Regions from separate parts of the Kistimonas ophiarachnellae genome, predicted to be linked through region 3. Evidence: predicted binding sites of a transcription regulator. Region 3 holds the regulator's gene; each other region holds the start of a gene.

Region 1 (2,272 bases), on a different contig from region 3:
CAGCAATGGAAACGAAACCGCTGTAGCCGCCGGAACCGTTTCCGGATGGAAACCCAGCACGGTGAAATGACGCAGGCGATACTGCAGGAACATTTTTTCCAGGGTTTCCAGCTGTTCCTGAATAGTCTCAGGTTCCAGCAGCGTCATCAGGATGACATGGCCTCTGAAGTGGTCGCGGATAGAGAAGGGTTCATCGTTCGAAGAGAGCCTGAAAGCATGGTCCAGAATAGGCGCCTGACCACTGCCGGCATGTGTGATCACCATAACAATCCCTGTTACTGCACGCAGACAACGCCGGTTTCGTCCTGAACCGGCACACCTTCTGGGAAGTATAATCAGCGCAGTGACAGGCGGTTATAACCATTCTCAATCACGCCTGCGGGGATACAGCGGTTAGCGATGAAAAATCCGGTCGAGCCAGGAACGCTTCTCGTAACTGGCTTTGACGCCTCGGGACAGGAAAAACGGTACATAATCCCGGTCATCTTCCAGGATATGGCGGGTCAGCCAGGATTTCAGGAAATGAAGTAATTCGAAGCTGATATGTTTGCCGTTACCGACTTTGCCCCGGAGTTCATACACCTGTTCGATCAGTTGCTCATGGTGTTGCTTGTGTTCTTCATAGCCGGGGTAATCCAGCACCCGCATCAGGCTTTCTTCGACGGAAAAATGGATTCTGGTATATTCCACCAGCCGATCAAGAATACCAATGGCGGCTTCACTGCCATGATGCCCGGTAATAGCACTGTGCAGCTCGTTGAGCAGATCCACCAGCACCTTGTGCTGTTCATCAATCTCCTGGATACCAACGCTGAGAGAGTCATTCCAGGGTATCAGCACATTGCCGCTTTTATTCTCTGTCCGATGACCGTCTGCAACGGCGTTTTCCATGACAAACCTCGCTATTATGCCAAATGTGTCGCTTTTAAAGGCCTGTGGCCAGGCGACCATTCGGTGTGTTGTGTTTATTGGCAAGTAACCGGTACTTTAGAGACAAACCCGCCGGACAAACATTGACCCAGATCAATATTCAGAGAAAGACCCCACAAACATGCCATAATATGCCGCGATCACACGCGAACTTACGACAACTGGATAACGGAGACCCTATGCAACACGATCCCGCTACCGAGGCCAGCCTGTTGAAGCTGTTGGGCAATCACCGCTCCATCCGGAAGTTCACAGACCAGCCGATGACAGAACAACAACTCCAGAGAATTATTCAGGCGGGACAGGCCGCTGCCACCTCGAGCTTCGTTCAGGCCCGCAGTGTCATTCGCGTACGTAATCCAGAAGCCAGAGAACAACTGGTGACCCTTTCCGGTGGTCAGCCCTATGTGGCGTCTGCCGCCGAATTCCTGGTGTTCTGTGCCGATCTCCGCCGGGCAGAGCAATGTTGTGGACGGCACAATATGACGATGCCGGCAGGCATGACTGAACCCTTTATCATCGCGACCGTCGATGTCGCCCTGATGGCCCAGAACTGCGTCATCGCCGCCGAGGCCATGGGACTGGGCGCCTGTTACATCGGCGGTATTCGCAATAACCCACGCGAGGTCTGCGACCTGCTGCAACTGCCGCAACAGGTCTACCCTGTCTTCGGTCTCTGCCTGGGATATCCGGATCAGAATCCTGAAATAAAACCCCGCCTGTCTGCTGACGTTATTTTAAAAGAGGACGTCTGGTCCGATGATGATCCCGGGACTCTGGAAGCCTATGACGACACCATTCGCGACTATTACCAGACCCGAACCGGCGGCAACAAAACGATCAGCTGGAGTGAGCAGGTCAGTGGCCTGATGTCTGAGAAAACCCGCCCTCATATGCGGGCTTTCCTGGAAGAACAGGGGTTTAAAATGAAATAGTCCGGTATGCCGACTAACCTCCTGCCACAGTGCATCCCTTACAAATAACGGGATGCCATTTCATTCGATCGATATATTCGACTATCTGTCAATTTCCCCCGTTTTTTTTACGCTGAAAGGATTGGATTCAAGAGGCAACCCGAATATTTTTGACTACAAACAAAAAAACATTAATTAATTATCGTTTAGTTTCAGGAAAAAACCCCGCCCCGCCTATAAATGTCTACCCTAAAAAATACAATCCTAAACAATTGAACAGGATTATTGAATGATTAATTCCTCAAAGAAATTTCTGATTCAAACATTAGCGATAATCACCGCCATAATCATTGCTGTTTGCATTGCATTGCATCTTTATATAAACAGCAAAGAGATTGTCTATAAAAAATGGAAAGAAGGTGAGCAAC
Region 2 (2,272 bases), on a different contig from region 3:
CGACGGTCCATGGCTGACGGCCGAATTCGGCGACAAACCAGCCCATTTCACAGGCAATCCAGGGCGCTGGCAGTGACCAGAGGACAATCTTCAGGAAGCGCTTGCTCTGGTATTCCGTCCGGCGTGCTGTCTTGATAAAGGCGGTCACGAAGATCAGCAGCATGAAGAAGCCCAGGCCAACCATGATCCGGAACGCGAAGAACAGCGGAGCAACCTGCGGAATGGTGTCTTCCGCCGCCTGCTTGATCTGGGCGTCGGTGGCATCCACAACGTTAGGCGTGTAACGGGTCAGCAGAAGACCGTAGCCCAGGGTGTCTTCGACTTCCTTGAACTGTTCGCGGATTTCCGGGGTATCGTTTCCGGCCTTCAGCTCTTCGAGCAGGCGATAGGCTTCCATACCGTCACGAATGCGGGCTTCATTGCGAACCAGCAAATCCTTGATGCCGGGCACTTCTTCGGTCAGGGAGCGTGTCGCGATGATGCCCATTACCCAGGGGATTTTGACGGCGTAGTCGGTACGCATTTCTTCCTGGTTGGGGAAGCCGAATGCAGTGAACGGCGCCGGGGCTTCGTAGGTATCCCACTCCGCTTCGATGGCGGCCAGTTTCACCTGCTGTACGTCACCCAGCTTGTAGCCGGATTCGTCACCCAGCAGAATAACGGACATGATGGATGCCAGACCGAAACCGGCGGCAACCGCAAAGGAACGACGGGCAAACGGGACATCCCGGTCGTTCAGCATATAGTAAGCGCTGATCGCCAGGACAAAGATGGCGGCGGTGGTATAACCGGCAGCCACAGTGTGGATGAACTTGACCTGCGCGACCGGGTTGAAGAACAACTGACCGAAGCTGGTCATTTCCATGCGCATGGTTTCAAAGTTGAACTCGGCGCCGACAGGATTCTGCATCCAGGCGTTGGCCACCAGGATCCACAGAGCGGAGAGGTTAGAACCGATCGCGACCAGCCAGGTACAGCCGAGGTGCTGAACCTTGCTCATGCGATCCCAGCCGAAGAAGAACATCCCGACGAAGGTGGATTCCAGGAAGAATGCCATCAGGCCCTCAATGGCCAGCGGCGCACCGAAAATATCCCCTACATAGTGGGAGTAGTAGGACCAGTTGGTGCCGAACTGGAATTCCATGGTCAGACCGGTGGCGACGCCCAGGGCAAAGTTGATGCCGAAGAGCTTGCCCCAGAATTTGGTCATGTCTTTATAGATCTGCTTGCCGGTCATGACATAGACCGATTCCATGATGGCCAGCATGAAGCTCATGCCGAGTGTCAGGGGAACAAACAGGAAATGGTACATCGCCGTCAGTGCAAACTGCAGACGCGAGAGGTCTATTACTTCATCCGGGATCATTCTATCCTCGCTGGTGTGGCTTGGGGGAAAAGTGCCTGCACCGACCGTTCTCAGGAGACCTTTCCCGTTGTATGCAATACGACGGTTTCCCTGCGTCGCCACAGCTCTCCGGCTGCTGGCCAGGTGGCTGTAATACTCTCCCGATACAAGGATGGAACGGTGCAATCTTCGGAGGTATTACATACCTAGACTGGCAGCGAGAATTATAGGTGTCCTGATAGTCCAGAAATTGATCTGGATCAATATTTGTGTCCCGCGCCAGACATTTTGTTGAATAATTCAACTTGGCTTGAACGTACACATTTTAGACCGCGCATCAGGTGTGGAGTTCCAGTGTGCGACGGGCATTGTAGAGACTGATTTGCCAGATTTTGTGCACGCCGGGAATTTCGATGGGGGCGCGATTGAGCTGGGTCTGCTGGTTACTCACCGGGGCCTCATGTTCGGCGATAAATTCCAGTTTCTCGCGGCTGGCCTGGTAGTTGTCGACCAGGAAATCCATGGTGCCCCGGGTCAGTGGCACCCGGTAATAGCGGATCAGGTTCTGGGCCAGCCGTTCCGCCATGGCAGCCAGGCTGACATCCACGGCATTCGCCATGGCCTTGCCAACCGAGGCCTTGATCATGGGGCTCATGCCCGGTTCAATGGCCCCCAGGCTGGTGGCAGGGGTGCTGTCGATAGCACGCTGGATGGCCGGATTACTCAGGTCGATACTCTGGCCGAGGATGACAGCGATTCCAGCAGCCAGCTCCCGGGCGCGGGACTGGGTCAGGCGTTTCTCGTTGCTGCTGCGGGCGTGGTCCATGCTGCGATCACTGGTGCGGCGGATGCGGTTGTCTTCCAGCAGCTGGGCTAACTGTCGGGCAACCTTGATCTTCTCGTCATCATCCAGCGCGATACTTTGTT
Region 3 (2,272 bases):
GTACAGAGCGAAGAAGAGACCCGGGATGTCATTGATGCTGCCCGCGCACTGACGTTTAAATCGATCAACATTGATCTTATTTATGGTCTGCCTTTCCAGAGCTGCGCCAGCTTCATGAAAACGGTCGACAAAATCATCGACATCCGCCCGGATCGTCTTTCCGTCTTCAATTACGCCCACATGCCTAACCGCTTCATGCCTCAGCGGCGCATCAACAATGAAGACCTGCCCAATCCGCAGGAAAAACTGGCCATTCTCGAAAATACCATCAACCGGCTACTGGACGCCGGATACGTATACATCGGCATGGATCACTTTGCCCTGCCAGATGACGATCTCGCCCTGGCGCAGGAAGAAGGCTCGTTGCACCGGAACTTCCAGGGATATACGACACATAGCCAGTGTGACCTGATTGGCATGGGCGTGTCCTCCATCAGCCGAATTGGCAATGTCTACGCCCAGAACCATGCGAACATGGAAGAGTACACCAGCCGTATCAACAACGGCCATCTGGCGATTCGTCGTGGCTTACTGATGAATGAAGATGACCGCATCCGAAGCGCTGTTATCAACCAGCTCATCTGCCACTTCCACCTTGACTTCCGTCATATCGAAACGATGTTCGGCATCCGTTTCCAGGACTACTTTGCCGATGCACTCAACAAGCTGTCCCCAATGGCGGCAGACGGCCTCATTCGACTGGACAAAAACGGCATTGTTGTCGAACCCCGGGGAAGACTGCTGATCCGTAATATTTGCATGCAGTTTGACGCCTATCAGCAGGTGGCGGAAGTTCAACGATTCTCACGGGTCATCTGAACCAGTCCATTAACCTCCCCCCCCCCCCCGGTTTCATGTACCAACGAACACTGAAACCGGCCTTTTTTCAAGAAACATTCAGATACGTATCCTCACAGTCTTAAACTTGTCAGGAGAATCCCCTACAATACCGCCGCAACGACTTTTACACCCACCGGTTCACAGGGGTTCTTCTGTATGGTGTCCAAGCTGAATGTGCGGCAAGTGACTCATGTGGCCTGCAGAGACTGCAGCCTGAGTCAGCTCTGCCTGCCACTGGCGCTGAAAATTGAAGATATTGATGAACTCGACAGGATCATCAAGCGAGGACGTCCGCTGAAAAAAGGCGAGCACCTGTTTCTCGAAGGCGATCCCTTTCACAGTGTCTACGCAGTACGCTCCGGCGCACTGAAAACCTACACGGCCACCAACGAAGGCGAAGAACAGATCACGGGCTTTTACCTGCCCAGTGAGCTGGTGGGACTGAGCGGTCTCGATACAGAGGCCTATCCGGTGTCTGCCCAGGCGATTGAAACCACCATGGTCTGCGAGATCCCGTTTGATCGCCTGGAAAAACTGTCTGACGACTACCCGGAGCTGCGGCGCCAGCTGATGCGCATCATGTGTCGCAAAATCCGCGAAGACCAGCAGATGAAACTGCTGCTGTCGAAGAAGAACGCGGACGAGCGGATTGCCACATTCCTGATCAACCTGGCCAGCCGTTTCCGTCGTCGCGGCTTTTCATCACAGTCTTTCCGCCTGTCGATGTCCCGCAACGAAATGGGCAACTACCTGGGCCTGGCGGTTGAAACCGTCAGCCGCGTGTTCACCCGTTTCCAGAAAAACGGCCTGATCAACGCCAACGGCAAAGAGATTGAGATCACCAGCGCCATGGAACTGTGCGCCCTGGCCGGTGGCAAACTTGTTGAACACCAGGACATTGTCAACATCCAGTAACCCTCCGCAGGATTGGCCCTGATGGTTTTTGACCAGCAACTGCTCCACTCCCTGATTCGGGCCATACCCAACTGGCCCGAACCCGGCGTGACATTTCGCGATATCACGCCATTGTTTCAGTCCCCTCAAGGGACACAGATGATCATTGACACCCTGGCAGAACGCTACAGGGGTCAGGATATCACCCATATTGGCGCCCTGGATGCCCGTGGTTTCCTGGTTGGCTCACCGCTGGCGTGTAAACTGGGTCTGCCGCTGGTCATTTTCAGAAAACCCGGCAAACTGCCCTATGACGTGATTCGCGAAGAGTATGAGCTTGAGTACGGTTCCGCCGCACTCGAAGTCCATACCGACGCACTGAAAAAGGGTGATCGCATACTACTGGCTGACGACCTGATTGCCACGGGCGGAACGCTTTGCGCTGCGGCCCGGCTCTGTCGCCGTCTGGGTGCTGAGCCCGTTGAGGCAGCCGCTATCATCGACCTCCCGGAACTGGGCGGCTCAAAACGCCTCGACG

What was found. The regulator FNR, encoded in region 3, switches genes on or off when oxygen is low (the NO sensors DNR and NnrR bind a similar motif). The targets are predictions, from matches to a motif close to TTGATNTANATCAA.
Region 1: a site for FNR is predicted at 1,014-1,027, ahead of AC27K1_RS05560 (bacteriohemerythrin). Genes of this name have one in related genera too.
Region 2: a site for FNR is predicted at 1,596-1,609, ahead of AC27K1_RS14805 (cytochrome ubiquinol oxidase subunit I). Genes of this name have one in related genera too.

The regions. Positions count from the first base shown of each region.
Region 1 covers NZ_BAAJPA010000003.1:344,488-346,759, reverse strand. Annotated here, with positions in the region: gene AC27K1_RS05565 (hypothetical protein) at 1-264, opposite strand, end outside; gene AC27K1_RS05560 (bacteriohemerythrin) at 394-891, opposite strand; gene nfsA (oxygen-insensitive NADPH nitroreductase) at 1,110-1,865, shown strand; gene AC27K1_RS05550 (hypothetical protein) at 2,134-2,272, shown strand, end outside.
Region 2 covers NZ_BAAJPA010000011.1:96,532-98,803, forward strand. Annotated here, with positions in the region: gene AC27K1_RS14805 (cytochrome ubiquinol oxidase subunit I) at 1-1,366, opposite strand, end outside; gene AC27K1_RS14810 (hypothetical protein) at 1,683-2,272, opposite strand, start outside.
Region 3 covers NZ_BAAJPA010000019.1:67,769-70,040, reverse strand. Annotated here, with positions in the region: gene hemN (oxygen-independent coproporphyrinogen III oxidase) at 1-819, shown strand, start outside; gene fnr (fumarate/nitrate reduction transcriptional regulator Fnr) at 997-1,755, shown strand; gene AC27K1_RS19575 (adenine phosphoribosyltransferase) at 1,777-2,272, shown strand, end outside.